DNA from 4 places in the Duganella hordei genome. Region 3 is predicted to be linked to each of the others. Evidence: predicted binding sites of a transcription regulator. Region 3 holds the regulator's gene; each other region holds the start of a gene.

Region 1 (7,454 bases), on a different contig from region 3:
GCCGGCTTCCGCGGTGCGCGACACCACCTGTTTCAAATAGGGATCCGATTGCAGGCCGACAGGCAGGCGACATGGCTGCGCAGGATCGGCGCAACCGAGTTCGATCACCGTCGGTACCCGGTTGCTCTGCGACAGATTGACGAACAGCGTCCAGCCGGCTCCCATGCCGCGCGCAACACCGATGGCGGGATTGAGCTTGCGGTAGCTGAAGGTCTCGCGCGGCTGCGGCTCCTCGTCGCGGCGTAACTGGTTGCTGACGCTGGCCTGGTTGTAGCGCGCCGACGCGGTCAACCAGGTGCTGTTCGCCACGGTCCAGGTGTCGGCCGCGTACAGGCCAGCCGCGCGCGAACGGCCGTCGACAGATGATCCAGCCTGGCGCTCCCGGCCGGCATCCATGATGACCGAACGGTCGTCGGCAAAGCTGGCCTCCTGCTCATACTGCACAAAATCCACGCTGCTGCGGTCGAAGCTCAGGCCCATCGCCAGCTGGTGGGCGCCTGCGTTCATGCTGAAGTGGGTGCTGAAGCCTTGGCTGTTCTGCCGGGTCTCGGTGGTGTTGTAGGAAGCGGGATACCGGCTTTCGCCTTCAACGTAGTTGTCGTTGATGTCGCCGTTGACGGTACTGCGGCGGCTGTTGCGCGCGTAGAGCGACATCGCCAGCTCGGTGTCTTCGTCAAAGCGGTGCGTCATGCCGAGAACAATCTGGTGCAGGCGGTTGCGTGTCTCGTCGGGCGCGGTATAGACGGCGCGGCGGTTCTCCTGATACAGGCCATCAGGCAGCAGGCCGTTTCCTATCAGCCGGCTGCGGGCTGCCAGCAGGGCTATGCTCCAGTCGTTGTCGCCCGCGACGCCCGCCAACTTACCGTAGATATTCCCCAGCCGGCCATCGGATTGGTCGCGCCAGCCCTTGTCATTGAAGGCCGTGCCGGCGATGAAAGCGTTCCAGCGTTCGCCGCTGTCGTATCCGTAGGCCAGGTCCGCGCGGCGCTGGCCATTGCTGGTGGCCGATATGCCGGCATCCAGGCCAGGATGGCTCCTGCCGGATTTACTGGTCAGTACCAGCGCACCGCCCAATGTATTGAGTCCATACAGCGGGTTCGACCCCGGCGCCAGCATCACGCTGCCGACCGCCGCCTCCGGCAGCATGTCCCAGTTGACGACATCGCCGAACGGTTCGTTGACGCGTACGCCGTCAAGATAAACCGAGATGCCTTGCGATGCGCCCAGCACCGGCGACGCGCGGAAGCCGCGATAGGTGATGTCGTTCTGGAACGGGCTGCCGGAGATCTCGTTGACGTTCACGCCGGTCAGACTGCGCGCCATGAATTCGCCGATATTCTGGCCGGCGGATGCGCCCACCTGGTGTGCATTCGCCGTCTGCACCTGATAGGGCAATTGGTTCCGGTCCACACCCAGCCCAGGCAACGGCGCGACACCGACGATATCCACCGACAGCATGGAGCTTGCCGGGTAGGCCGGCGACGCCCCCTCGGCCGCCATCGCCCCGCCCCACGCAAGCAGTATCCCGCTCGCGACAGCGCAGCGGCGCGTCATGGTGTCTGCTCATGCACGCCATATTTGGCAAATATGGCTTTCAACTCGCCGCTTGCCTTCATTTCGTTGACGGCGGCCTGCAGGAGTTTCGCCACGTCCTGGTCATCCTTGCGTACCGCCATGCCGACTGCCCAACCGGCGCGAGGCAGACGCTGGAAAGCGACTTCATTCAAGGGGAAGGCCGCATCGTCGCGAAACACCGCATCGATTTCCGAGCGGTTGGCCAGCACGGCGTCGAGCTGTCCGGCCTTCAGCTGCTCCAGCGCTTCGGCCGCTGTGTCGAAGATACGCACCTTGTCGCGAAAGCGCCCGTTCCCCTCGCCCAGCAGCACCATCGCCGCGATGGAGACCTTTTCAACGCCTATCGTCTTGCCGGCCAGCGCGTCGATGCCGTCGAAGGTCGGCATGCTGCTCGCGCTGCGCACCAGCCGCACGGTCTCGACGTGGTAGGGCGCGAAGATGGTGACCTTGGCGTTCTCGTTCATCAGTTGCGGCTCGACCGGCACATGCAACATCACGTCGGCCGGGCCGTAACCCAGATAGTGGCCTTTCCATACCATGTTGCGCAGATCATCACCGAGGTTTTCGCCGGCGGGAAAAGGCAGCAGGCTCAGTTTGAGCCCCAGCTTGGCGGCCAGCGCCTGCGCCACATCCACATCGATGCCGGCGCTGCGATCTGAAAACGGCGCGAACTGGTCGTAGACCGCCACCTTGAGCGATCCTGATTGCCGGATCTTGTCCCAGTCCGCATGTGCGGGAGCGGCGGCGCCCATCAGCGCGACGACGAGCGGAATCAGCGCGGCGGCGCGCAGTCGAATACTCGGCATGATCTGCTCCTCGCTTATTTGGCGTCGTCGCGGCGGGCTTCCAGGTAGGTCTTGATGGCCCACATGGCCTCCTGGTTGAACACGCCCTCAAACGGTGGCATGTAGACGGCGCCATTACGCACTTTGCCGTGCCGGATCGAGGTCAGATAGTAGTTGTCGGTCTCCTTGTAGCAGGCCTTCTTCTTGTTCTCGTTCTTGACGTCGGTGCAATCGCGGTCCAGCTGGCGCAGATCGGGTGCTATGCCGCCGGTGACCGCTTCCAGGCCATGGCAGCGCGCGCAGTTCTGGTTGTAGGCCGACGAACCGATCTTCAACGCCAGCTTGTTGCCGCGATAGGGATTCTGTTCCAGCCACTTGTCGCCGAGCGGCGTCAGGCCGGTAGTGTCCACCGCTTGCGGCACCACGTTGCCGTGAGCGGTGGCGTACAGGGAAGTCGTGGCCGCCGCGGCGATGACGGTCACGATGGCGAGAATGCGGAATGGATGTTGCATGATGTCTCCTTGCTGTTTTAATGAATGCGTTTTACCGAGGTACACACTCATTGAGCAAATGCCATGCCACGCGTCTGCCGCCTTGATCCATTACATAATTGCTCCAATTTGGCACAGGTGTCACAGCCGGATGTTCAACGCATGCTGACGGTCTGGCGTTTCCAGGCGGGGTCCTGCCAGCGATAGAACAGACTCAGTGATGATGGTTTATCCGCAGACTTGAGCGTGGCCAGCGTGTTGACCTCCACCAGCTCGAAGCTGCGTTTGAACTTGCCGTCAACACGGGCTTCGCGCGCCACCAGCATGTTCTGCGTACCTGGCACCCAACCGGCGAATTCGGCATAACCCAGATCGGGTCCGGCGGCGGCGGGCGGCAGCACATCGACCAGCCAGCCCGCGCTGGTCTGGTGGAACAGCCACATCTCACGCCAGCCATCCATCGGCTGTACCGCCAACGCCAGCGCCGTACCCTGCGCATTGGCGCGTGCCGATGCCGGCCACACAACGCCATAGCTGCAGCGGCGCGCCAGCGGATGCTGTTGATCGTGCTTGCCGTCCACCAGCGCGACGCAGGTTTCTCCTGGCTGGCCAGCCGCCACGACAATGCGCAAGCCCGCGCCCGCCGTGGAAGTGGAAGCCGATGCCGCTGCCGGCACCGGCTCCGCCGCCCAGCGCACGCTTCCCACTCGGACGCCCGCATCGGCAAACGCTGCGACATCGTCCTCGGTCAACTCCGCTGGCTCCACCAGCCCCAGCTCGTCCAGCGCACGCTGCGCTGGCTGCGCCGACGGTTCGCCCTTGCGCGCCCGCGCAAACGCCACTGACGACCACACAGCGGCGCGTCTCATATGCAGGCGGTTTTTCACGTGCGCCGGCAACTCCTTCAAGTCCACGCGATCCAGCACGTCGGCACGCCAGTCGTCGAACGCCGCCCGCGCACCGGGTCCCAACGCCGGATCGACGCATTCCTGGCGAGTCAATCCCAGCGCCGCCGTTGCGCGTTGCCGCGGCTCCGATTGCATCGCCAGCACGCGGCGGAATGCCTCGCCGTCGTAGCACAGCTGCATGCGTCCTTCGCGCTCGAAGCTGCGGATGCCGATGCCGTAGTTGGCCACAACTTCCAGGTGTGCGGCGATCGTGACGTCGCCTTGCTTGCCCTGTTTGGACGAGGCGCGCCGCGCCAGCCGGTCGGCCATACTGCCCAGCGCATCGAACGGTTCGGCAGTGATGGCCGCCGCCGGCGCGGCCTTCAAGTACGCCGCCGCATAGCTGATACCCAGCGACTCCGCGCCCGGCGTGTCGCGCAGAAAGCGCACCACCGACAGCAGTTCCGGTGCATCGGCCAGCGCCAGCGACACCTTGCGCACTTGCGAGGCACGGATGTAGCCAGCCCGTTCGCGGCGATGGTCGTAGACCTGCAGGAAGTCCTGCTTCTCGCCGCGAATCTCCAGGCTGTCCCCCTGCCACAGGACGGCCTGCTGTTGCGCCGTGTCCTTGGGCGAGGCGCGCAGCGCGGCCTGATCCTGCGTAACGATAGCCAGTACAACGGCAGCTGCAATGGGCATCATGATTATTGAACCTCCTTCTTGCCCAGCAACGCCGAACCGATAAAGCTGCCATCCGTTGGCGACGGAGCGATGATGACCGATACCTTGTCCGACAATTTGTCAGCCATGGTTTTCTGGATCAGCAGCGGATTGCGGGTAATCAGTTCACCTTCGCGCGCCATCTGCTCGGCCGCCACCTTGCCGATGGTCTCCTGGCGATACGCCTCAGCATCGGCCAGCTTGCGGCGCGAGTTGGCCTCGCCGGTCGCCTCGATCACGCGTGCCTCGGCATTGCCCTCGGATGTCTTGATGCGCGCGGTCTTCTCGGCCTCCGCCTCCAGCTTGCGCTGCTCGATCTGCTTCTGTTTGAACGGCAGCACATGCGCCATCGCCTGCTCCTGCGCCCTTGCCGCGATGATCTGCTCATTGCCCGCCGCTTCGGCCGCCTTCTCGCGGCGGATCTTGTCGGCGTCCGCCTCCAGCGCCGTCTGTTTCACCTGCTTCTCCTTCAGCTCCAGCGTATAGCGCATCTTCTCGGTTTCCAATTCTTCCGCCAGCAGCTTCTCCATCCCCGCCTGGTACTCCTCCGGCAGCGTGATCTTGCCGATGGTGATGCCGCGCAGCGTGATGCCGTCGGTCGCCAGCTTGGGTTTGAGCTCCGCCTCGATCGCCTGCTGGATCTCCGCCCGCTTGGACGAAAAAATCTCGCGCACCGTGTAGCGGGTGAACACCTTGTAGATCACGCCCTGCACCGCAGGTTCGACGACGGCGCCGTTGATATCGGGCGGCAGCGACTGCGCCATGCCGGCCACGCGGCCGGGATCAAGCGCATAACGCACCGACAAGTCCACACCCAGCGCCAAACCCTCGACCGACTGGAACGGCGCCTTGTCGCTGCGGTTCGGGCGGTAGACCTGGTCCAGCAGCGACACCTGGCGCAGCGCATGCACGCCGGGGAACATGAAGACCGCGCCATCGCGCACGGTGGTGGTGGAACCCGTCAGCTGGTTGATACGGATGCCCACATTGCCGGGTTCCAGCCTGGCCAGCGGCGGATGTGTCGCCAGCCCGTAGGCGACGCCGCCGGCCGCGCACACGGCCAGCAACAGCGCGCCGCTACGGCGGAATCCGTTGGCCGCGGCGCCGGCGATTCCGCCGGCGCCACTCAAGGTATTCCGTACCGCCTGCACCAACCGTTTGATCCGCTCTGCCATCGTATTCACCTTTTCATCGTCGTTGAGTTCAGGGCCTATCCCTGAGACGCATGGTGCGCCGGATGATGCGGAAGTATCAACGCCGCCGCCGTCCAGGTATCCTCCGCCGCTGTGAAGAAATCCTCACAGCGGATTTGTGACTTTTCCGATAAAACCATGGATACTCACTCCATACACAGCAAGCGGAGCACAGCATGGCCAAAGTCGCCGTCATCGAGGACGATCTGCCTACCAGTAATCAACTAAGGGCCTGGATCGAGTCTGCACGTCCGGGCATCGTCGTCGACCAATGGTTCAGCCGCGACGACGCGGAAGCGGCCATCGCCCGCGAGCGCTACGACCTGGTGGTACTCGATATCGAACTCGGTCGCGAACGCCATGCGGGCGTGGCCATCATCAACGCCATCAACAAGCGCCATACCACCCCGGTGCTGGTGGTGTCGGCGATGCCGGCCACTATTTACCGCAGCATCATGAAGGCGCTGGATGCCTGGGACTACCTGCAGAAAGCCACCTTCGAGGAGGCCGATTTCGTCGAAACCTTCCTCGAGATCCTGCGCAGCAGCAAACCGGCGGAGGCTCCGGCAGCCAGCGCCGATGAACTGAGCATGGACCCGCTGCGCCAGCGCACGCCCACCTGGCGCGGCCACCGCATCAACCTGCCGCTGACCGCGCAACGCATTCTGGCGGCGCTGTTCGCGCGGCGCGGCCAGGTGGTGTCTTACGACGAACTGTTCGAGGTGGTGAAAAGCGGGCGTAATCGCGACAACATCCGCAAGCACGTCAGTACCATCCGCGACGCCTTCCGCGAGATCGATCCTGACTTCGCCTGCATCGAGAACATCCCCATGCGCGGCTTCCGCTGGGCCGACGCGGAAAGCCGCTGACCATGAACTGGCGCCGGCTCAGCCTCGTCCCGTATCGCCTGCGGCTGCTGCTGCGCGCCGCATTCGTGTTCCTGATGGCGGCCACAGTGGGCCTGGCGCTGTCCGTTGTACAGCAGGAGAAGCAGCTCAGTTACAAGAACTATCAAAGCAGCTTCCAGAAGACCCGCGTGCAGGTGGCTGCGACGCTGCGCCACCCGACCGGCCAGCTGGCGCTGCTCAATCCCCAGCCTGTGGGCAAAGGCGGCACCCTCCATCCACTGCTACTGCCCTTCGCCGCGCTCGACTTCGACGATCTGCAAAAAGTGCAGCAGGCGGTGGCGATGTCCGGCTGCCTTGCGCAGTACGGCAACAACAGCTCGCTCTGCATCGGCATCGGCAACAATCCCTGGGCCGGCGGCTTTATCTATGTTGCCGGCACTTTCGACGGCGCCAGGCTGGTGCCGCATGTGCGCGGCGACCAGGTGGTGGACCAGGCGCACCGCGTCAGAGTCAAGGTCGCCCTGCGCGGCCAGAGCTACGAATGGATCGCTCCGTTCGAGGAAAGCGCCGAACCACAAACGCCGGCACATCGGTTCGGCGGCATGCGCGGACGCTTGACCGGCTTTGCTGCGGCCGACGTGGCGCGGGCCAAGGCACCGGCGGTCAAGGACTTCCGCGGCTGGATCTGGCAGAACCCGCGTTGCACCAACCAAGCCGCCGCCGATGACGACGCAGCCTGTACACGCAGCGCCTTCTTCTCACTGCGCCTTCCCGTAGGCGTGCTGCAGGACGCGCTGTTCGAAAAACGCCGTCCCGTCTGGCCGCCGGAAGATCTGGGCCGCATCGACGTGAGCATCGCAGTGCTGCCTCCTGGAGACGGCGCGCCGCTGCTGGACAGCGGCTCCGGACCTGGCACGCCGGCTTTTTCGCTGGCGGACCTGAAGCCGATGCTGCT
Region 2 (7,454 bases), on a different contig from region 3:
CGATGCCGGTCAGCGCCAGCGAGCCATACAGCTCGGCGGTCACGCCGGTGACGTCGTCCAGCGGAGCGCTATCGAGCAGAAACCGGCGGGCCGCCACCATCGGTCCCACCGTGTGGGAACTCGACGGCCCGATGCCGATTTTAAACAGGTCGAATACGCTCATGTCCATCAGTTGTCTCGCTTTTTTATAGTGTGTTGAATTACGCCGCTTTGCCCAGATGGACATCGACGTTGGCCAGCATGTCGGCCACCATCTCCTCGACGCCGATGCGGGCTTTCCAGCCCCAGTCGGCGGTCGCGGTGGCGTCGTCCAGGCTTTGCGGCCAGGTGTCGGCGATGGCCTGGCGGCTGTCCGGCTTGTAACCGATCTTGAAGTCCGGCAGCGCGCGGGTGATCGCGGCGGCCAGCTGCTCCGGATTGAACGAGACGCCGGCCACGTTGTAGGCCGAGCGCACCTTGACCTGTTCGGCCGGCGCGTCCATCAGTTCGATGGTGGCGCGGATGGCATCGGGCATGTAGATCATCGGCAGCGTGGTCTGCGGGCCGAGGAAGCATTCATAGCGCTCGCCGCGCAGCGCCGAGTGGAAGATGGCGATGGCGTAGTCGGTGGTGCCGCCGCCCGGTGGCGACTTGAAGCTGATGATGCCCGGGTAGCGGATCGAGCGCACGTCGACGCCATACTTGATGAAGTAGTACTCGCACAGGCGCTCGCCGGCCAGCTTGCTGATGCCGTAGATGGTGGTCGGATCCATCACCGTGGTTTGCGGCGTATTGACGGCCGGCGTGTTCGGGCCGAAGGCGGCGATCGACGACGGCCAGAAGATGCGCAGCGGCTTGCCGATGGCGCCGCGTTCGCGCGCCACTTCCAGGATGTTGAGCAGGCCGTCCATGTTCAGCGTCCAGGCTTTCAGCGGCGCCGCTTCGCCGGTGGCCGACAGCATGGCAGCCAATTGGTAGACCTGGGTGATGCCCTCTTGCGTGACCAGCGCCGACAGCGCTTCCTTGTCCAGCACGTTCAGCGGCGTGTAGCGCGCCGCGTTGTACAGGTTGGTCGGGCTGATGTCGCTGGCGATGACGTTTTGCGCGCCGTGCTGGGCGGCCAGGGCCTCCACCAGTTCACTGCCGATCTGGCCGTTGGCGCCGATAACGAGGATGCGTTGTTGTTCCATTTTTATGTTCCTGACGATTTTCATGTTTAGTTTTTCAGCAGGCCCAGTTCTTGGCCCGCCTGTTCGAATGCTTTGAGCACGGTATCCAGCTGTTCGCGGGTGTGAGCCGCCGACAGTTGGACACGGACGCGCGCCTGGCCCATCGGGACCACCGGGTAGAAGAAGCCGCTGAGCAGAACGCCCAGCTCATACATTCGTGCCGCGAATTTCTGCGCGACGGGCGCATCGAACAACATGACAGGAACTACAGGGTGCGTACCGGGCTTGATGGTGAAGCCGATACGCTCGATCTCCTTGCGGAAGTAAGCGGTGTTTTCATGCAGGCGGTCGCGCAGCTCGGTCGATTGCGACAGCTGCTGCAGCACCGCCAGCGAAGCGCCGGCGATCGACGGCGCCAGCGTGTTGGAGAACAGGTAGGGACGCGATTTCTGGCGCAGCATGTCGATCACTTCCTTGCGCGCCGAGGTGAAGCCGCCCATCGCGCCGCCCAGCGCCTTGCCCAGCGTGCCGGTGATGATGTCGATGCGGCCCATGACGTTGTGGTGCTCGTGCGTGCCGCGGCCGGTCGCGCCCATGAAGCCGGAGGCGTGGCATTCGTCGATCATCACCAGCGCGCCGTACTTGTCGGCCAGGTCGCAGATCTTGTCCAGCTGGGCGATGGTGCCGTCCATCGAGAACACGCCGTCGGTGACGATGACCTTGTGGCGCTTGTCGGACGCCGCCTGCAGCTGCACTTCCAGGTCGGCCATGTCGTTGTGGGCGTAGCGGAAGCGCGCGGCCTTGCACAGGCGGATGCCGTCGATGATCGAGGCGTGGTTCAGCGCGTCGGAGATGATGGCGTCGTTTTCATCGAACAGCGGCTCGAACACGCCGCCGTTGGCGTCGAAGGCCGCCGCGTACAGGATGGTGTCCTCGGTGCCGAGGAACTTCGAGATCGCCTGTTCCAGCTGCTTGTGCACCGTCTGCGTGCCGCAGATGAAACGTACCGACGACAGGCCGTAGCCGTATTTCTCGGTGGCGTCGATCGCGGCCTGGGCCACCCACTCCTGGCCGGACAGTCCGAGGTAGTTGTTGGCGCACATATTAATCAAGGTGCGGCCATCCTCGCCCACCACTTCCGAGCCCTGGCGCGACGCCAGCACACGCTCGGGCTTGTACAGGCCCTGCTCGCGCAGCTGGTCGAGGTTTTGCTGCAGGCCGCTGAAGAAGGAGGTTTTGGCTTGGATGGTCATGATAGTCCTTGTGTGTGGTACGATTTCACCGCGTTTACACTGCCTTATGCGAAATCCGTTATTTCGAACTCAAATTCAATATATCGAATATTACAGAGAACCAGTGAACTCTGCAAGCCGCGCACCAGCGGCGATTCAATTGAAATTTAGTCCATCTGCCGAATAAAACAATGAAAACACCTGTTTCGACAAACGCCCCACCGGAAGTCGGCGCCGCCCTGCAGCGGCTGCGCCTGGCGCGCGGCCTGACCCTGGAAGACCTGTCCCGGATCGCGGGGGTCTCCAAGTCGATGCTGTCGCAGATCGAGCGCGAGAAGGCCAACCCGACCATCGCCATCACCTGGCGGCTGGCCAATGCGCTGGGAGTGCAGATCGGGGAACTGCTGGCAACGGCCGAGCGGGAGACGGAGACCGTCCGCGTGATCGAGGCGCACGAAATTCCTACCCTGCCCGGCCATCACGCCGGCTACGTGCTGCGCATCCTGGGCCCGCTGGAACTGGCGAGCAAATATGAGTGGTATGAACTGACGCTGGTGCCGGGCGGCGAACTGGCCTCGCAGGGACATGATCCTGGCGCGCAGGAACACCTGACGCTGCTGCACGGTTCGGTGGAAGTGGAAGTGGGGCCCGACAAGAAGAAGGTCAAGCTGGGCAGCACGGCGCGCTACCCGGGTGACCAGCAGCACATCATCCGCAACGTCGGCAAGACCGAGGCGAAGGCGCTGCTGGTGGTGATACACCGTTAATTGGTTACCAATTCGACTCCCGCTCCGGAGTCGATGTGATGCGGTGGATCGACAGGTCGGCACCCTGGAACTCCTCCTCCGGATCGAGACGCAGGCCGAGCGTGGCTTTCAGCAGGCCGTAAATGGCGAAGCCGCCGATCAGGGCGATCGCCACGCCGAGCAAGGTGCCGCCCAGCTGCGCCGCCAGCGACACGCCGCCGATGCCGCCCAGGGCTTTCTGGCCGAAGATGCCCGCCGCGATACCGCCCCAGGCGCCGCACAGGCCGTGCAGCGGCCACACTCCCAGCACGTCGTCGATCTTCCACTTGTTCTGCGCCAGCGTGAACATCCAGACGAACACGCCGCCGGCGATGGCGCCGGTGGCCAGCGCGCCCAGCGGGTGCATCAGGTCCGAGCCGGCGCACACCGCCACCAGGCCGGCCAGCGGCCCGTTGTAGGCGAAGCCGGGATCGTTCTTGCCCATCAACAGCGCGACCAGCGTGCCGCCGACCATCGCCATCAGCGAATTGACGGCCACCAGGCCGTTCATCTTGTCCAGCGCCTGCGCGCTCATGACGTTGAAGCCGAACCAGCCCACCGTCAGAATCCACGCGCCCAGCGCCAGGAACGGAATCGACGACGGCGGATGGGCGGCGATGGCGCCGTTTTTCATATAGCGTCCACGGCGGGCGCCCAGCAGCAGCACGGCCGGCAGCGCGACCCAGCCGCCGACGGCGTGCACCACCACCGAACCGGCGAAATCATGGAACTCGGCGCCGAAGGCGGAGGCCAGCCATTGCTGCACGCCGAAGCGGTGGTTCCAGACGACGCCTTCAAAGAATGGGTAGACAAAGCCGACCAGCAGCGCGGTGGCGATCAGCTGCGGATGGAAGCGCGCCCGCTCGGCGATGCCGCCCGAGATAATCGCAGGAATCGCCGCCGCAAAGGTCAGCAGGAAGAAGAACTTGACCAGCTCATAGCCGTTTTTGGCAGCCAGCACGTCGGCCGAGGAGAAGAAATTGACGCCATAGGCGATGCTGTAGCCGACAAAAAAGTACGCAATCGTCGACACCGCAAAATCCACCAGGATCTTGACCAGCGCGTTGACCTGGTTTTTCTTGCGCACCGTGCCCAGCTCCAGAAACGCGAAGCCGGCGTGCATGGCCAAAATCATGATGGCGCCGAGCAAAATGAACAATGCGTCGGCGCCGTCTTTGTATCCACCCATCAAGATTACTCCCCAAAATAATGCAAAAGTTAAAAACGAATATGAGTAAAAGCAATATTCGTTCCACTTTGGTGCAAATTTTAAGTGACTGATTTCGCTGGGTTTTATTTTGGTGAATACTTCGCACCACCGTCGTGCGCACCGAAAGATGGCATCATTTTGGTGCGGGTCAGATCGGAGCTCCCGGAGGCACAGCAGGCAAAGCCCGCAGTTTGACGCTGCGCGGATCGGCCAGATAGCCGGCGATCAGCTCGGCCGCCTGCTTGCGGCTGTCGGCCGTGACACCTTTGCCCGGGTTCTTTTGCAGCCACTGCGCCAGCTCGCGCACCGATTGCCGCACCTCCGCCGCCACCTGCGGATGCAGTTTGCCGCCGTCCAGCAGGTTCAGCATGGCGTCTGCCAGCACCCAGTTTGCGGCCAGCTGCACCGCTTCGCCGCCGACGACCGAGGCCGGCACCGGCTCGCGCTTCCAGGTTTTTTGCAGCAGCAACGACAGCACTTCCTGCACGCCGGGCTGTTGCGCGTCGCGCGCGTGCTGCCAGGCGACGCGGTTGATGCGGCTGGCGTCCAGCAGGAAGCCGGCCGTTTGCGCGGCGCCCGCCTCGGCGATCGAGAAGGCGTCGAACACCGAACCCATATTGGTGGCGAAGTATTCGCGGCTGCGTTCATGGCCCATCGCCGGCGGCGTCAGGACATCCAGCACGCCGGCCGGCAGCGCCAGGTATTCGGCGCGCAGGCTGTCGGCCAGGCGGTTCAAAGCCTGGCGCTGAATCGCCGCGGGCGTGGCCTTGATGCCGGCCTTGGCCAGGCCGGCCTTGACGTCGCCCGCGCTGGTGTAATCGAAATCTCCGCCGCCGATCAGGCGCGCCACCGCTTCGCCCTGGTAGCGCTGCAGCAGGTAGACCGGGACCAGCCGCGCTTCCAGCTCGCCGATCTGGCGGGCGTCCGGCAGCACATCCACCGAGAAGGTTTGCAGCGCGCGCCGGCGTACGGCGCCCAGCTGGTCCCAGGTCTTGATCGAGTCCGGGCCGAAGTCCCACAGCAGACCGTCGGGATGGCTGGAGCCAGGCGAGCGGTCGTCCTGGTCGCTGGAATACAACATGCCGGCGCCGCGCGCATCGGCGCGCAACTTGGCCAGCGCCGACTGCTCCTGAGTGCCGCCGCCAAAGTCGCCGTAGATGTATTTGACGATGTAGTCGTCCCACGGACCGACGCCGACGCCATAGGCATCGGCCAGATCGACATTGCCCCTGGCGTCAAGCTTCAGTATCGGATGGGGGTAATCCATCACCGAGCCGTTGCCGTTGCCCATGCGGCTGGCCGCGAAATTATGGGCGAAGCCCAGCGTGTGTCCCACTTCATGCGCGGCCAGCTGGCGCAGGCGGGCCAGCGCCATTTCCTCGGCCAGCTTCTGCTTGTCGGCCGGAGCGTTCTTGCCGTACGGGGCAAGCAGGCTTTCGGCGATCAGGATGTCCTGGCGCACGCGCTGCGAACCCAGCGTGACGGCGCCGCGGATAATCTGTCCGGTACGCGGATCGGCCAGCGCGCTCCCGTAGGACCAGCCGCGCGTGGCGCGGTGCACCCAGTGGATGACGTTGTAGCGGATGTCCATCGCGTCGACGCCCTCGGGCAGCAGCTCGACGCGGTAGGCGTCCTTGAAGCCGGCCTTCTCGAAGGCGCTGGCCCACCACGAGGCGCCGGCGATCAATGCCGAGCGCACGGGCTCCGGCGCGCCGCGGTCGACGTAGTAGACGATGGGCTTCTTGACGGTGCTGACCGCCGCCGACGGATCGGTCTTTTCAAGGCGGTGCCGTACTTGCCAGTGAACGTCGATGCTGCTGGCGAGCGGCGTGGCGAAGTCGTAGTAGCTGGTGTCGAAGCCACCGGAATATGGATGGTAGGCGCGTGGCTGCCAGCCGCCGGCTTTTTCACCCACCTCGGGCAGGCGCACCATGCTGATGCGCTGGCGCAGCGACAGGCTGGCGGGATCGGCGCCAACCTGGCGCACATACTCGGCCTGTCCGGGACCGGCAAAGGTCAGCAGCGACTCCAGTTCGACGTTGTCCGGGAAGGCCTTGGCCTCTTCCGCCAGCACGGCGCTACGCGTGGCATCGACCTGGTAGGCGCCCTGCTTGGCGGCCGTCAGGCGCGCGACGACGCCGTGGCGGTCGGCCAGCAGGAAGCTGGAGAAGTCGACCAGATGATGTTCACTGTCAGCGGCGAGTATGTCGCCGGACCACAGCACCGCGCTGGCAAAGGATTCCTGCACAGCGGCGCGTTCGTCCTTATCCGGCGAAGCGGCGATGAAGTTGGTGTTTTCCTGGACCAGGAACAGCCTGGCGCCACGTTTTTCAAAGTGCGCCATGCGCATCTCGCCCGGCTGGCCGCGATCGAGGCCGACGTCGTTCGAGCCCAGTGCGTAAGGCAAGGAACTCAGTAGCAGGAAGGGCTGGTTCAACGCGGCCACTGACAGCAGCACCCTGCCCTTGTCGGTATCGCGCCAGACGTCGATGAAGCCCGGCTGCGATTGCATGCCGCGCGTGACGTCGGCGATCTGCCTGGCAGCCGGCGCCGTGGACGAAACGGCCGAAGGCGAAGCGGCGGCGCCAACCACCGGCGCCGCGCCCGACATCAAAATGGCGAGCAGCAGCGGCCCGGCGGCTGGCGCGGCCCTCACTGCTGGCCCGCCGCTTTGACGCCTTCAGCAGCGGCGTCCATCTTCAGCGCGCGGCTCAGGAAGCCCCAGCGGTCCGCCACTTCCTCGATCTGCTTGGTGGTCGGCTTGCCGGCGCCGTGGCCGGCCTTGCTGTCGATACGGATCAGGATGGGCGCGCCGCCCGGCGCCTGATCGGCCTGCGCGGTCGCGGCGAACTTGAAGCTGTGGGCCGGTACCACGCGGTCGTCATGATCGGCGGTGGTGATCATGGTCGCCGGATAGCAGGTGCCCTTCTTCAGGTTGTGCAGCGGCGAGTACTTGACCAGCGCCTTGAATTCGTCGGCGTTGTCGGACGAGCCATAGTCCGAAGTCCAGGCCCAGCCGATGGTGAACTTGTGGAAGCGCAGCATGTCCATCACGCCGACCTGCGGGATCGCCGCCGCG
Region 3 (7,454 bases):
TGGTGCGCGTCCGAGTAGTAGCTGTTGGCGTCGATGTCGATGCGGGCCGGCGGCGGCGCTTCGCACGCCAGCGCCGCGCCGGTGGCGAGCAGGCCAAGCAATGACGTGCTGGCAATCAGGTGAGATTTCATGGGAGGGCTCATCAAGTTAAACGTTTAACTATCTTACCTCAAAAAAGGGCGCCGATGCGCCCTTAGTCGAGTGGTGCCGGGGCCGTTGTTATAGGGCGGCGGCAGCGGGTTCGTAGCTATCCGGGAGATGCTTGATCGCATCGTGGCCGTGCTCTTGGACCTTGGCTTTGTATTTCATGACCTGCCGATCCAGCTTGTCGATCAGCGTATCGATGGCGGCGTACAGGTCCTGGGACAGGCTTTCCACGTAGACGGTTTTACCCGACATGCGCAGGTTGATTTCAGCCTTCTGGCGTTTCTCTTTCTCTTTAAGGTTATCTACAGTCAGAATGACAGCAATATCAATCACTTGATCAAAGTGGCGTGTGACGCGTTCGAGCTTGTTCTGCACGTATTCACGGATGGCCGAGGTCACTTCGAGATGATGTCCACTGATGGTGAGATTCATACACACTCCTAAAGATGATGTCGCTTCTTACGGTTAGTGCGTGGCCCATTACTACCGGGCGCGCAGGAACCAAGTAACTACAAAGACTTGCGGAGACTGACTGGCGGGATTTTCAACGCTTCGCGATATTTGGCAACAGTTCGTCGCGCAATCACCATGCCTTGTTCTCCCAGCATGTCCGCAATCTTACTGTCGGATAAAGGATTTTTCGGGTCTTCTGCTCCTGTCAATTGCACGATGAGTGCGCGTATCGCCGTCGAACTTGCTTCCCCTCCCGCTTCGGTGGCGACATGGCTACCAAAGAAATATTTCAACTCAAACATGCCGTGCGGGGTCAGCATGTATTTTTGAGTTGTTACCCGAGAAATAGTACTCTCGTGTAAACCCAGTGTATCAGCAATTTCGCGAAGCACAAGGGGGCGCATGGCAACCGCGCCGTGCGAGAAAAAGTTCTTTTGTCTTTCTACTATCGCCTGGGCGACGCGCAGGATGGTGTCGAAACGCTGGCGCATATTCTTGATCAGCCACTTGGCTTCCTGCAGCTGCGCGCCCATCGCGCCCTCGCCTTTTCCCTGCTTGAGCAGGTTGGCGTACATGGCGTTGACGCGCAGGCGCGGCATGACGTCGTTGTTCAGGCTGACCTGCCAACCGGTGCGCGATTTCTTGACGATGACGTCCGGCACCACGTAGTCGGACACGTCCGACGCGAACGCCGAACCGGGATGCGGATTGCACTGGCGGATCACGGTTTGCGCCTCGCGCAAATCCTCGTCGTCGCACAGCAGCGCTTTTTTCAGCTTGTTGAAATCGCGCTGGGCAAACCACGTCAGATGGTTTTCAACGATGGCCAGCGCCATGCGCCGCGTCACCATCGGCACGCCCGGCAAGCGCTTGATTTGCAGCGCCAGGCACTCGGACGCGTTGCGCGCGCCCACGCCCATCGGATCAAAGCTCTGCAGCAGCGACAAGGCGGTCTGCAGTTCGTCGATGTCCAGTTCCAGTTCCTCCGGCAGGCGGGCGTGGATGTCCTCCAGCGATTCCTCCAGGTAGCCGTTTTCGTCGAGCGCGTCGATGATCAGCTCGACCAGCGCGCGGTCGCGCATTTCCAGCACCGTCACGCGCATCTGTTCCATCAGGTGCTCGCGCAGCGTGCAGTGGTTGGCTTCGAGCTGCGGGCGCGCGTCCTCGTCGTCGGGCGCCTTGCTGCGGCCGGCGTCGCTCCAGTCGACGTCGGCGTCGCTGCTGGTGCTTTCGGTGTCGGCGGCGGGGCCGTCGTAGTTGTCGGCGTCGGCGGCCGGCGCTTCCTGCGCGTTGGGCGGGCCTTCCGGCGGCGCGTCGCCGACCGGGGCCTGCTGGCTGATGGCGCCGTCCGACAGCAGCCGCAGCGAGCGGTCCAGCGGGTCGTCGAGACGCTCCAGCAGCGGGTTATCGGTCAGCAGCTGTTCGAGTTCCTGGTGCAGCTCCAGCGTGGACAACTGCAGCAGCCGGATCGACTGCTGCAGCTGAGGTGTCAGCGCGAGGTGCTGCGACGTGCGCAGTTGCAATGACTGTTTCATGGGGTAAGGCTACATCCTGAAGTGTTCACCCAGGTACACGCGACGCACCGACTCATTGGCGATGATGTCGTCTGGCCGGCCTGAAGCCAATACCGTGCCCTGGTTGATGATATACGCGCGGTCGCAGATGCCCAGCGTCTCGCGCACATTGTGATCGGTAATGAGGACGCCGATGCCGCGTTCCTTGAGGAAGCGCACGATGCGCTGGATCTCAATGACGGCGATCGGGTCGACCCCGGCGAATGGTTCGTCGAGCAGCACGAAGCGCGGATTGGTGGCCAGCGCGCGCGCGATCTCGACCCGGCGGCGTTCGCCGCCCGACAGCGACAGCGCCTGGTTTTCGCGCAGCTTTTCGATCTGCAAATCGGCCAGCAGGGTATTGAGCCGTTCATCAATTGCAGCCTTGGATAAAGGCTTGCCGTCCACTTTCTGGATTTCGAGGACGGCGCGGATATTTTCTTCCACGGTCAGCTTGCGGAACACCGACGCTTCCTGCGGCAGGTAGGACAGCCCCAGCGACGCGCGGCGGTGGATCGGCAGGCTGGAGATGTCGGTGCCGCTGATGTCGATGGTGCCGGCGTCCGACGGCACCAGGCCGACGATCATGTAGAACGAGGTGGTCTTGCCGGCGCCGTTGGGGCCCAGCAGGCCAACCACTTCGCCGCACTCGACCTGCAGCGAAACGTCGTGCACGACCTGGCGCTTGCCGTAAGTCTTTTGCAGGCCTTTGACGATCAGGGTGCTACCGCAGGATGGTTCCATTTATTTCCCCGGCGTAGGCGTGGTGGCGGAGGCGGCAGGCGCCGAGGCTGCAGGCGCCGCCGGACGGATCGCCGGCTGGATCACCATCGTGCCACGGCCGGCGCCCGGCTTGCTCTCGCCGGTGACGGTGTTCTTGACCGCGAACTGTTCCTTGCGGCTGTCATAGGAAATGAATTCGCCGTCGACCTCGTCGCTCAGGCGGCCGCCTTCGAGACGGCGCACCTTGGCCTTGGAAAATAGCTTGACCAGGTCGGTCTTGTCGCTGTACTCGATGCGTTCGGCTTCGCCGTCGACCCACTGGTCGCCGGCACCGTCGCGCTTCTGGCGGAAGGTGGCCAGCGTGCCCGGGGTGCTGGTCAACACGACAAAGTTATAGCCTTCCGGATCGGTCGTCACGACCGCCTTCGGCGACTTCATCAGCAAGGTGCCGCGGGTCAGCACGACGTTGCCGATCAGCGTCTTGATTTGCTTGACGTCGTCGATCTGCAGATCGTCGTAATCGATCTTGGTCGGTTTGTTGGCGTCGGCTTTTTCCGCATGGGCCGCGCCAGCCGCCATCAGCAGCATCGCGGCCGTCAGGATCAGTTTTTTCATCATCATTCCATTCTTCATCATTGGTTCTTTCAATGGCCGCGCGGCGGCACGGTCAGTTGCCCGCGCCCGCCCAGTTGCACCTGGCGGGTGGCGTTGTTGGCCTTCATGCCGACGCCGTTGGCCGTCGCGTTGCCCATTTCCAGCGCGACCGGCGCCGTGGTTTCCATTCTTTCCTCGTCCGGGAAGACGGTCAGCGCCGGGGTCGTCATGCGCATCGCCTGCGCTTGCGGCGTGGCCGGGCGCACGACGTCCACATTACCATTGAGCTGGACCCGCGTATTGCCCTGGTCGACATGCGCGGTATCGGCATGGATATTCATCGGCGGCTGGTTGCCCGCCAGGCTGTGCACGTAAGGCTTGTCGATGTCGGAAGCGTCGTCGACCGGACGGTGGGTCAGCTTGTCGCCGGAAATGATGTAGGCCGGCTGGCCCGCCTTGTTCATGCGTACGAGGCTGAAGCGGTCGATGATGTAGTCCGGCTCGTTGCGGTGCTGGTCGGCCTGTGCTTCCTGGCCGGCCTGATTGACCACCTGCACCAGCCAGAAGCTGCCGACGGCGACAAACACGCCGACGACCATGATGACGGTCAGCTGCCAGCGGTGGGCTGTTCTTTTACGCATGACTGATCCCCGTCAAACCAGGAACTGCGCCATCACGCGCTCGTAGCTGCCCTGCGCGTGCAGCAGCAGTTCGCACACTTCGCGCACGGCGCCGCGGCCGCCGGCGGCGACGGTGGTGTGGTGCGCGCGCTCGAGCACTTCGGCGCGGCCGTTCGGCACGGCGACGGCGAAGCCGACGCGCGTCAAGATCGGCAGGTCGACCACGTCGTCGCCGATGAAGCCTACCTGCTCGGCGGTGAGGCCGGTCTTTTCCAGCAGCGCGTTGAACGGCGTCAGCTTGTCGTGGCCGCCCTGGTGCAGGTGGGCGATGCCGAGGTCGGCGGCACGCTTGATCACCTGCGGCGACGTGCGCGCGCTGATGATGGCGGTCTGTACGCCGGCTTCCTGCAGCAGCTTGATGCCCAGGCCGTCGTGCACGTTGAAGGTCTTCAGCGCCTCGCCCTCGGCGCCGTAGTGCAGGCTGCCGTCGGTCAGCACGCCGTCGACGTCGAAGATCATCAGCTTGACGCGGGCGGCGCGTTCGACATACGTGAATTCAGTCATCAGATCACCTTGGCGCGGGTCAGGTCGTGGATGTGCAGCGCGCCGACCAGCTTGCCGTCGGCGTCGGTCACCAGCATCTGGTTGATGCGGTACTGCTCCATCACGGCGACCGCGTCGACGGCCAGCTTTTCCGGCGAGATCGAGCGCGGGTTGGCGTGCATCACGTCGCGGATGATGACCTTGCTGAAGTCCTGGACCTTCTCGATCATGCGGCGCAGATCGCCGTCGGTGAACACGCCGACCGGCTTGCCGTCGGCGTCGACGATGGCGGTCATGCCCATGCCCTTCTGCGTGATTTCCAGCAGCGCGTCGGTCAGCTTGACGTCGGCGGTCACCTGCGGCACGGCGTCGCCGCTGCGCATGACGTCGCGCACGTGGGTCAGCAGGCGGCGGCCCAGCGCGCCGCCCGGGTGCGAGCGGGCGAAATCCTCTTCCTTGAAGCCGCGCAGGTCCAGCAGCGCGACGGCGATGGCGTCGCCCAGCGCCAAGGTGACGGTGGTCGACGTGGTCGGCGCCAGGTTCATCGGGCAGGCTTCCTTGGCCACGGCCACGTTCAGGTGGACGTCGGCGATGTCGGCCAGGCTGGAGCCCGGCTTGCCGGTCATCGCGATGACCTTGCTGCCCATGCGCTTGACCACCGGCAGGATGGTCATCAGCTCGGCGCTTTCGCCGGAATACGAGATGGCGATGAAGGCGTCGTCGGCGGTGACCATGCCGAGGTCGCCGTGGGCCGCTTCGGCCGGATGCACGAACAGCGCCGGCGTGCCGGTCGAGGCCAGCGTGGCGGCGATCTTGCGGCCGATATGGCCGGACTTGCCGATGCCTGACACGACCACGCGGCCCTTGCAGTTCAGCAGCAGGGAAATTGCCTGAACGACACTATCGTCGGTCTCCAGACGGGCATTCAGGGCGGCGATCGCCTCCGCTTCGTTTTGCAGCGTATCGCGGGCCAGGCGCAGCGCGTGGGCGGCCATTTTTGCGTCAAAAGCTTTCAGCATTGTTTTTTCATGGGTTACACTCATGCCCAAGTATAGCCGAATTGAGAAAGCAAAAAACTTGCCAGTCACAACATAACCCCCGCATCGGCCCACAAACAACGAAATTATATTTTTTTACTGGCTATGTTGACATGACGTTTACGCCGCTGGAATTAACGCTGATCCTGCTGGGAAGCGCGGTGCTCGGCGTCGTCGCTTTCCGCATGCTGCACCTGCCGCCCATGCTCGGCTACCTGGCCGTCGGCATCCTGATCGGCCCGCACGCGCTGGGCCTGGCCGAATCAAGCGAGGCGACCCACTCGCTGGCCGAATTCGGCGTGGTGTTCCTGATGTTCTCCATCGGGCTGGAATTCTCCCTGCCCAAATTACTGGCCATGCGCAGCATCGTGTTCGGGCTGGGCATGGCGCAGGTGGGGCTGACCATCGTCGCGACCATGGTGTTCGGCTGGGCCCTCGCCACCCAGCTGCCGGCCGACATCCATATCGGCTGGCAGGCCGCGTTTGCGCTGGGCGGCGCGCTGGCGATGTCGTCGACGGCCATCGTGTCAAAAATGCTGACAGAGCGGCTGGAGCTGGAAAGCGAGCACGGCCGCAAGATCATCGGCATCCTGCTGTTCCAGGATCTGGCCGTGGTGCCGCTGCTGATCTTGATCCCCTCGCTGGGCCAGCGGCCGGACGCGCTGGTCGAGACGCTGGCCTGGGCCGGCGTCAAGGCCGTCATCGTGCTGGCGCTGCTGCTGTTCTTCGGCCAGAAGCTGGTGCGCACCTGGTTCACCATCGTGGTCAAGCGGCGCTCGCAGGAACTGTTCATGCTGAACCTGCTGCTGATCACCTTGGGCGCGGCCTGGATCACCGAGCGCGCCGGCCTGTCGCTCGCGCTGGGCGCCTTCGTGGCCGGCATGCTGATTTCCGAAACCGAATTCAAGCACCAGGTGGAAGAGGACATCAAGCCCTTCCGCGACGTGCTGCTGGGGCTGTTCTTCATCACCATCGGCATGCTGCTCAACGTCCACCTGGTGCTGGAAAACTGGTGGCTGGTGCTGGTGCTGCTGGCCGGCCCGGTGCTGCTGAAGTTCGCGCTGATCGCCGGCCTGGCCAAGCTGTTCGGCGCCTCGGACGGCGTGTCGATGCGCACCGGCCTGGCGCTGGCGCAGGCGGGCGAGTTCGGCTTCGTGCTGCTGAACCTGGCGGGCGGCATCAACCTGATGGACCCGTTCATCATCCAGGTGGTGCTGGCGTCGATGGTGCTGTCGATGCTGGTGGCGCCGTTCATCATCTCCAAGTCGGACCAGATCGTCATGAAGGTGTCGGCCAACGAATGGATGATGCAGTCGCTGGCGCTGACCAAGATCGCCAGCCGCACCATGTCCACCAACAAGCACGTGATCGTGTGCGGCTTCGGCCGCAGCGGCCAGAACCTGGCCACCATGCTGAGCGAAGAGAAGATCGACTACCACGCGCTGGACCTGGACCCGGAGCGGGTACAGGAAGCGCAGAGCGCGGGCCGGCAGGTGTCGTACGGCGACGCGGCGCGGCGCGAAAGCCTGGTGGCCGCCGGCATCTACCGTGCCAGCGCGGTGGTGATCACCTACGCCAGCACGCCGTCGGCGCTGAAGGTGCTGCACCTGGTGCATGAACTGGCGCCGACGCTGCCGGTGATCGTGCGCTCGCACGACGATACCGACCTCGACATGCTGAAGGCGGCCGGCGCGGCCGAAGTGGTGCCGGAACTGATGGAAGGCAGCCTGATGCTGGCCTCGCACGCGCTGGTGATGCTGGGCGTGCCGCTGCGGCGCGTGGTG
Region 4 (7,454 bases), on a different contig from region 3:
CAGCGCGCCGGAGCCGACGATGCGGTCGCGGATCTTGATCTGGTAGGCGTCGAAGGTGATGGCCAGGTTGCTGGCCGGGTTCAGCACCAGGCCCAGGCTGAAGTTGGTCGAACGCTCGGGCTTCAGGCCGTCCACGCCGACCAGCTTGGCGCCGGCCGAATTCGGCGCCAGCTGCACGAAGGCGGTGGTCGGGCCGACGTTGGTGGCCGAGTAGTATTCCTCGGCCAGGGTCGGCGCGCGGAAGCCGTTGGAGAAGGTGCCGCGCACCGCCGCCGCCGGCGTGATGTCGTAGCGGGTGGTCAGCTTGCCGACCTTGGCGTTGCCGAAGTCGCTGAAGTGCTCGTAGCGCGCGGCGAAGTCCAGCGTCAGGTCGGTGATCGGGTTGCCGGCCAGGTCGATGTAGGCCGCCTCGTTGGTGCGGCGGTGGCTGCCGGCGTCGGTCAGCGAGAAGCCCGGATACGACTGCGAGCCTTCCTTGTAGCGCGAGGCAGGGTCGCCCGCTTCGATCTCGTACTTGTCGATGCGGTGCTCGATACCGCCGGCCACGTTCAGCGGCTTGGCCCAGCCGACGTTGAACTCGCGGCTGGCTTCGAGGGTGGTGGTCAGCTGGCTGGCGATGAAGGCGCCGGCGCTGAACACGGTCGGCGAGGCGCCGGTGTCGTTGAACAGCGAGACGTTGCCCGAGTCGGCCACGCCGATCTTGCTGGTGTCCTTGCCGTAGGTGGTGCTCAGGTCCATGTTCCAGCCGCCGACCAGGCCCTTGATGCCGGCCGTCAGCGCGTAGTCGTCCTGCTTCATGGTTTCTTTCGGCGAGAAGCCGGTCGGATAGATCTTGGGCAGGCGGTTCGGCAGACGGTAGTTCTCGTAGGCGCGCGCTTCCTTGCGGCCGTAGGTGGCGATCGCGTACAGCTGGCTGTCAGGCGTGAGGTCGTAGCCGAAGTTCGCCGCCAGCACGTTCAGGTGGTACTGCGCGTCGCCCGAGATGTGGTTGACGTGCGGGTAGCCCGGCTCCTGGAACATGCCCGGGTAGGCCGCCATGTTGGCCGGATTGACGACGCGCGGGTCGATGCCGCCACGGTCGCTGTAGCCGTGGTATTTCGATTCGGCGGTCAGGCTCAGGAAGGCGTCCTTGAACGGCTCGACGCCGACGTTGGCCGAGGCGTCGCCGGTGCGGCCGCCGCCGTCGACGTAGCCGCCGCCGGTGGCGCTGGCGGTGCCGCCGTGGTTGTTCGACTTCAGGATGATGTTGATCACGCCGGCGATGGCGTCGGAGCCGTACTGGGCGGCCGCGCCGTCCTGCAGCACCTCGATGTGGTCGATCGCCGATACCGGAATGTAGTTCAGGTCGGCCGCTGCGCCGCCCTGGTATGGTCCGCCCAGCACGGCCAGGTTGGCGGTGCCGTGGCGGCGTTTGCCGTTGATCAGCACCAGCGTGTTGTTCGGGCTCAGGCCGCGCAGGCGGGCCGACAAGGTCAGGTTGGCGGTGTCGCCGCCGAAGGCTTGCGCCGTGAACGACGGCAGGTTCTGCGCCAGCGCCTGGATCAGGTCCGGCTGGCCGGTGCGCTGCAGCGAGGCGGCATCGAGTACCTGGATCGGCGAGGCGCTGTTCTCCACCTTGATGCCGCTGGAGCGGGTGCCGGTGACGATCACCGCGCCGGCCGAGGTGGCGTTGGCGGCATCGGCCGGGACGGCAGCATCATCGGCGGCGGCGTTGGCGGCGAACGCGGCGCCGAACGACAGGGTGGACAGCACGGCTGCGACGCCGATCTTGAGTGTGGCCTTATGCATATTTAATCCCCATTGAATAAAAAAGAAAGTAAGACCTGTATCCCCGGATGACCTGGATATCCGGTTATTTTTTGGCGGCGACCACTTCGATCTCGACCAGCCAGCCCGGGTTGCTCAGCGCCGCCACCTGCACCACGGCGCGCGCCGGCAGGTTGGGCTGGTTGGCCTGGGCGCCGAAATACTGCGTGTACGCTTCCATGAAGCCCTTGGTGTCGGCCTTGCCGCCCTTGGCCGGATCGCCGACCAGGAACACGCTCATCTTCACCACGTCGGACATCTCCAGCTTCATGCCCTCGAGGACTTCCTTGATCTTCTTGAGCACCGACTCCGACTGGGTCTTGGTGTCGCCGAAGGCGGCCAGCGAATCCGGGGCGGCGCTCTTGTCGACGATGGCCGGCACCTGGCCGCTGACGAAGTGGATGGTGGCGGTCGACGGCACGCTGACGGCCAGCGCGATCGGGAAATCGGAGCCGGGGATCTTGTGGCGCACGATGTCTGCGGCGGCTTTGGGCGCGGCCTTCGGTGCGGCCTGGGCGCCGAAGGACAACAGGCCCAACGCGGCCGGGATCAACAGGGTTGCGAGTGCTTTTTTCATGTGGTGTGCTCTTTCAATGTTTGTTGGATACCTGGCCGTTGCTGAACGGCTCGACCTGCAGCATGGCGCGCAACGCCGCCACTTCCGCCTCGGTCAACGGCTCGGCCTTGTTGCCCCAGCCGCTGCGTACGAAGCTCAGGACGGTGGCGATGTCGGCGTCGCTCAGGCTGTCGCTGAAGTCGGGCATGCCGCCCCGCCCTTTCAGCAGCACGGTGGCGACGTCGGTGCTTTTCCCCTGCACGAACTTGTTCCCTGCCAGCGCCGGGAAGGCGCCGGGTATGCCCTTGCCGGTGGCCTGGTGGCAGGCCGCGCAGTTTTTCAGGAACAGCGCCTTGCCGTCCGCAGCGCCCGCGTCCTGCGCGCGCGACGGCGCCGTGGCGGCCGCCGCCAGCAGCGCCACGACGGCCATCGCGGCCTTGATCAGCACTTCCTTCATGCGCTGGCCCTTTCATGGATCTTGGCGATCTGCTGCCATGCCGATTCGATGGCGCCGGCCTGCCAGCCGGTCAGGTAGCTCAGGTGTTCGCCGGCCAGCAGCACGCGGCCCTCGCCTTCGAGCAGCGTCGGGTAGGCGGCGGCGCGGGTCTTCTCGGTCCATTCGGCCCAGCCGCCCAGGTTGTATTGCACGCGGTGCCAGGCCACCGAGAACGAGGTCTCGAAGCTGTCGGTGTACTGCGGGAATATCTTCTGCCCGGCCGCCAGCGCGAAGTCCGCGCGCTCCTTCGGCGACAGCGCGCTGACCTCGATCGCCGCCGTCTGGTACTGGTAGTAGCCGAGCAGCACGCCCTTCTTCTTCTGGAAGCCGTAGGACGGCATCGAGATCGTGTTGATGCCTTTCAGGTCGGTCAGCACGTGGCCGCCGTAGATATGCTCGTCCTCCTCCCAGAAGCGGCGCTTCATCTGCAGGCCGATCTTGCCGACCGGCGCGTAGGCCACCGTGGCCACGGCCTTCTTGAACTTGTCCGAGAAGTCGGTGTCGATCTGGCGCAGCACCGACAGCGGCATCGCGCACAGGCAGTAATCGGCGCTGATGCTGGCGACCTTGCCGGTGCCGGTGTCCTTGAAGGTGACGGTGACGCCCTTGTCGTTCTGGCGGATGGTCTGCACTTCCGACTTGTAGCGGATGTTCTTGCCGACGCGCTTTTCAAACGCCTTGGCGATGGAGTCCATGCCGCCGACAGGCTGGAACATGGTGTTCTGCATCGGGAAGTCCTGCACCGCGCTGTAGACGTTGCCCAGCTTGGACGCCAGCAGGTCCTTGAAGCCCAGCGGATCGGACAGCGTGCCCGGGCCGGGCGAAGTGCCGGCGCCCGGATTGACGGCGAAGCCGCGGCCGGTGCGGCCCTTGTACTGCAGGTCGGCGCCGGCCAGCTGGCCTTCGTGCGCCAGGTAGTCCAGCAGCAGGCGCTTGTCGTCGGCCGTCAGTTCCTGGTCCAGCTGGTTGTTCTTGACCGACTTGGCCAGCAGCTCGGAGACGTGGCCGCGCATGTCGGCCTTGATCTCCTTGATGCGCATGCGCTTGCCGGCGAAGGGGCCGGCGTTTTCCGAGTAGACGAAGGAATGGTCGTTGTCGTTGACCATCACCTCCAGCGGCACCTCGAACAGGCGCGTGTAGTGCAGCGTGGACTGGTGGTGCAGCGGGATGCGCCATGGGCCGTGGTTGATGTAGTGGCCGTCGTCGAATTCGCAGGTTTGTTTTTCGCCACCGAGCTCGGTCAGGCTGAAGCCCTTGCGCGCGGTCTGGCAACGGCCGCCGGCGAAGGCGCGCGCCTCGAGGATCTGGCACTGGTAGCCCAGCTTGCCCAGCTCGAAGGCGGCGGTCATGCCGGCCAGGCCGGCGCCCAGTATCAGCACCTTCTTGCCTTTGCCGCTGCCGCTCAGCTCCGGCGGCGCGGACGCCGTCGAGCCTATGCCCATGCCCCATGCGTTCATGGTATTGAGCAGCAATCCCGTGCCGCCGACCGCCGCGGCGCGATATAGGAAATCCCTTCGCGTGAATGAACTAAACGATTTAAACGGTTTTACTGTTTTACTGTCCATCTGCTTCCTCACCAGTCTGCTGAAAGATCCTTGGGCGACTTGCGTCCCCATAGTTCCTGTCTAGCAAGTGGCGTGCCACGAAGTCACAACAAAATAAACAGTGTTCGTAACCACGGGAAGCCTTATGGCATAAGGCTCGGCGACATCAAACAATGTTTGTTCGGCGATGGCGAAAACATTGTTCTTTGCTCCAACGGGGCGCTTCCGGCGACAAACTTTATTTGTGCCGCATGGACTTTATTTTCGGCGTGGCGGTCACGCGCGCCAAGCGCGGCGCGGGCCGGTTGGAAACGGCTCCACCCTGCCGCACCAGCAAGTGGCACGCACCGGCATGTCGCAAAGTGGTCTGCACGGCGCTGGATCGCGCCGTTGGCTATCAAGCTATGGAATCAGTTAGCGAAGCTGGCGAAAGCCTGCGTAGTGGTACGTAGCGGCGTGTTGGCCGAGGTGGCGGGATTGGCGACGGTGCGCGGCAGGCGGGCGATTTCCGCCGCCGACAGCTGCTGGTGCGCGGCGCTGCCGTCGGCCAGGTGGCAGGCGTGGAACTGCATCGGCGCGTTCGGGTCCAGCAAATAAACCATGTCCATGTTGGACGGATCGTAGGCGATGCGCACGCTCCACTGCCCGCGCAGGCGCGCGCGCTCGAACCAGCGTTCGTTGATGGCGCGGGCGCAGGTGTAAATACTATCGAACAGATGGATGCCGTCGCCGGCGACGTCGGCTTGCGCCACCGGCATCAGGCTGCAGCGTATCAGGTGCTCGGGATAGGTCCGCAGGCTGCCGCCGCGATGGGCCACACCCCAGTCCCACAGCTGGCGCGGCGTGGCGCCGCCGGCATGCGCCAGTTGCTGCCGGTTGTTGTAGTACAGGATGCAGTCGACCACGATGCGGGTGAACTGCTGCAGGTCGAGCACGCCGTCCAGGCGGCACGGCAGTCCGTCGGCGTGCGGCGCCACCAGGCGGAAGCGCTTTTCCAGCACGGCCTTCCAGTCGTCCGGGCCGTGGTCGACGGTTACGCAGCGCAGGTTGAAGTTGTTCAGCAGCGCATCGCGCTCGGCGTCGCCGGTCAGCGCGCTGTTGGCGAACAGCGTCTCGGGCAGGTGGCGGCATGGCCACTGCGCCGCCTCGATGCGGCGGCCCAGCTGCTGGCTGTAGCGCTGCTTGTCGGCGCCGCAGTTGGCCAGCGCCAGCATCGCGTGCTGCCAGTTGGCCTGGCCCATGCCGATGTAGACGCCGGTGACCATGCGGCTGTACGAGTCGAGCGCCAGGTAGACCAGCGGCCGGCCGATGGCCTGGTGGCGGTCGGCGCGCGAGACCAGCTGCACCTCGGCGCGCACCGCGTCGAGGTAGAAGCCGGCGCCGGGACGGCCGCCGGCCGGCAGCGAGGCGAAGCGCGCGGACGCGGCATCGGGACCATTCGCGGCGGCGACGGCGGCGGCGGTGTTGGCGGCAATGTTGACGGTTGCGGCGGCGTTGCGGCGCACCACTTCGGGCGGGCGGTCGTCGTCGTGATCGAGCCAGTAGTTGAACTGGCCGAAGGTCGGCAGCACGGCGTCCTGGCTGCCCGCCACCGTCAGCACGCGGCCGCTGTCGGCGTCGATATGGCGCTCGATGAAGAAGTCGGCCAGCATCTGCTGGTAGGCGCCCAGCCGCGAGAACTTGTCGTGGCCGGCCGCGTAATGCGCGGTGGCGACGCGGAAGGTGCGGCGGATTTCCTCGTCGGCGTTCAGGCCCGGGCCCGCGTCGGCGCCGCTCTTGCGCGGGCGCCCCCGCTTGACGCCGGCCGACGCCTGGCGCACCTTGCCGCGCCCGCCGGAGTTGCCGTAGTCGGGCAGCAGCGCGTTGGGCGTCTGCCCGCGCTGCCAGTAGCGGCGCAGGTAGCGGTAGATGGTCGGGTGCGACACGCCGTGCGCCTCGGTGGCCTGGGCGATCAGCTGGCCGCGCTGGCGTGCCTCGTAGATGCCCGGCTCCAGCGCCACCAGCGGTTCGACGATGGCCCACGCGCGGGCGCGCAGTTGCAGGTGTTTGGCCGGCAGCAGCTCCTGGCTGACGACCATCAGGTAAGGGTCGGCCGGCAACACGCTGGCGTGGCCGGCACGAATGTCGGCATGCAGTACCGACAGCTGGATCAACTCGACGTCGGCCGAGCGGGCCGCCACGTCAAATACATAGGCGTGGCTTTGCTCGGGAGCGATCCACAGGATGCGGACGGTGCGCGGAGACGGATGCGTGTACTGCAGCAGGTCGTTCCGCAACAGCATCAGCGGTCCTTGTCAGAGAAGGAGGCAACGTTAAACGGCCGCGTATCGATGAAGATCGAATGCAGGCCGACCTGGTCTTGCTCGCGCAAGACTTGCGGCTTGATGGCGTCGACAAAAGTAATCCACAATTTCCTGAATTGAGTCATTTCAATACTCCCATGCTAAACGACGTGTCTCAGGTGGAGGCATCTCAAGGGATGCCTTTTATAACGATTGTGCTATCAGCCATGCAATAAGCGGGCCAGGCATGCCGGCGCGGCGGCGGCGCTATGGGAGCGCGGTGGGCAGGCGGTGCGCGGGTTGGTGTACGAGCAATATTTAAGGCTCGCCAAGCTTTGTTTTGGTGCAACGCAGCACCGTGCTCGTGCACTGCGCGGACGTGAAAACGGGGCCTTGCGGCCCCGTCGTGTTTAGTATTTCTTGCCGGCTGGCTTGGACTTGAACTTGTCCTTCTGCCCCGGCGCCGGCTTCTTCGGCGGCGTGGACTTGCCCGACTCCGGCGGCATGCGCTCGGCATGGCTGATCTTCAGCTGCGCGCCGCCGACCCACACCTTGCCCAGGTGCTTGAACAGCTCGGGCGGCATGCCGTCCGGCAGTTCCAGCATGCTGTAGGTGTCGAAGATCTCGATGCGGCCGATGTGCTTGGCTTCCAGGCCCGCCTCGTTGGCGATGGCGCCGACGATGTTGGACGGCGTGGCCGCATGGTTGCTGCCCACTTCGATGCGGAAGGCGCTCATCGGCAGGGCGATCTTGCCCGGTTTTTCCTTTTT

The links. Region 3 encodes sigma-54, which starts transcription at its own class of promoters, with help from an activator protein. Its sites were predicted from a motif close to TGGCANGNAANCTGCTTT; they were not measured.
Region 1: the regulator sigma-54 is predicted to act here: its motif matches at 2,924-2,941, upstream of pedF (cytochrome c-550 PedF).
Region 2: the regulator sigma-54 is predicted to act here: its motif matches at 4,403-4,420, upstream of ABWW33_RS02225 (ammonium transporter).
Region 4: the regulator sigma-54 is predicted to act here: its motif matches at 4,484-4,501, upstream of ABWW33_RS24540 (flavin monoamine oxidase family protein).

Annotation. Positions count from the first base shown of each region.
Region 1 is NZ_BPWI01000034.1:14,628-22,081, forward strand. Features, by position in the region: gene ABWW33_RS32370 (TonB-dependent receptor) at 1-1,554, opposite strand, end outside; gene ABWW33_RS32375 (substrate-binding periplasmic protein) at 1,551-2,381, opposite strand; gene pedF (cytochrome c-550 PedF) at 2,396-2,872, opposite strand; gene ABWW33_RS32385 (SH3 domain-containing protein) at 3,007-4,440, opposite strand; gene ABWW33_RS32390 (SPFH domain-containing protein) at 4,443-5,633, opposite strand; gene ABWW33_RS32395 (response regulator transcription factor) at 5,828-6,520, shown strand; gene ABWW33_RS32400 (sensor histidine kinase) at 6,523-7,454, shown strand, end outside.
Region 2 is NZ_BPWI01000001.1:522,068-529,521, reverse strand. Features, by position in the region: gene ABWW33_RS02245 (L-serine ammonia-lyase) at 1-169, opposite strand, end outside; gene ABWW33_RS02240 (NAD-dependent epimerase/dehydratase family protein) at 201-1,169, opposite strand; gene kbl (glycine C-acetyltransferase) at 1,196-2,401, opposite strand; gene ABWW33_RS02230 (helix-turn-helix domain-containing protein) at 2,572-3,147, shown strand; gene ABWW33_RS02225 (ammonium transporter) at 3,152-4,354, opposite strand; gene ABWW33_RS02220 (zinc-dependent metalloprotease) at 4,524-7,031, opposite strand; gene ABWW33_RS02215 (prolyl oligopeptidase family serine peptidase) at 7,028-7,454, opposite strand, start outside.
Region 3 is NZ_BPWI01000026.1:8,219-15,672, forward strand. Features, by position in the region: gene ABWW33_RS30790 (alginate lyase family protein) at 1-131, opposite strand, end outside; gene hpf (ribosome hibernation-promoting factor, HPF/YfiA family) at 220-579, opposite strand; gene ABWW33_RS30800 (RNA polymerase factor sigma-54) at 657-2,135, opposite strand; gene lptB (LPS export ABC transporter ATP-binding protein) at 2,145-2,897, opposite strand; gene lptA (lipopolysaccharide transport periplasmic protein LptA) at 2,898-3,497, opposite strand; gene lptC (LPS export ABC transporter periplasmic protein LptC) at 3,521-4,111, opposite strand; gene ABWW33_RS30820 (KdsC family phosphatase) at 4,124-4,654, opposite strand; gene ABWW33_RS30825 (KpsF/GutQ family sugar-phosphate isomerase) at 4,654-5,652, opposite strand; gene ABWW33_RS30830 (monovalent cation:proton antiporter family protein) at 5,784-7,454, shown strand, end outside.
Region 4 is NZ_BPWI01000013.1:43,237-50,690, reverse strand. Features, by position in the region: gene ABWW33_RS24555 (TonB-dependent receptor plug domain-containing protein) at 1-1,788, opposite strand, end outside; gene ABWW33_RS24550 (RidA family protein) at 1,853-2,383, opposite strand; gene ABWW33_RS24545 (c-type cytochrome) at 2,397-2,819, opposite strand; gene ABWW33_RS24540 (flavin monoamine oxidase family protein) at 2,816-4,423, opposite strand; gene ABWW33_RS24535 (TnsB C-terminal domain-containing protein) at 4,813-6,684, opposite strand; gene ABWW33_RS24530 (hypothetical protein) at 6,684-6,830, opposite strand; gene ABWW33_RS24525 (DEAD/DEAH box helicase) at 7,095-7,454, opposite strand, start outside.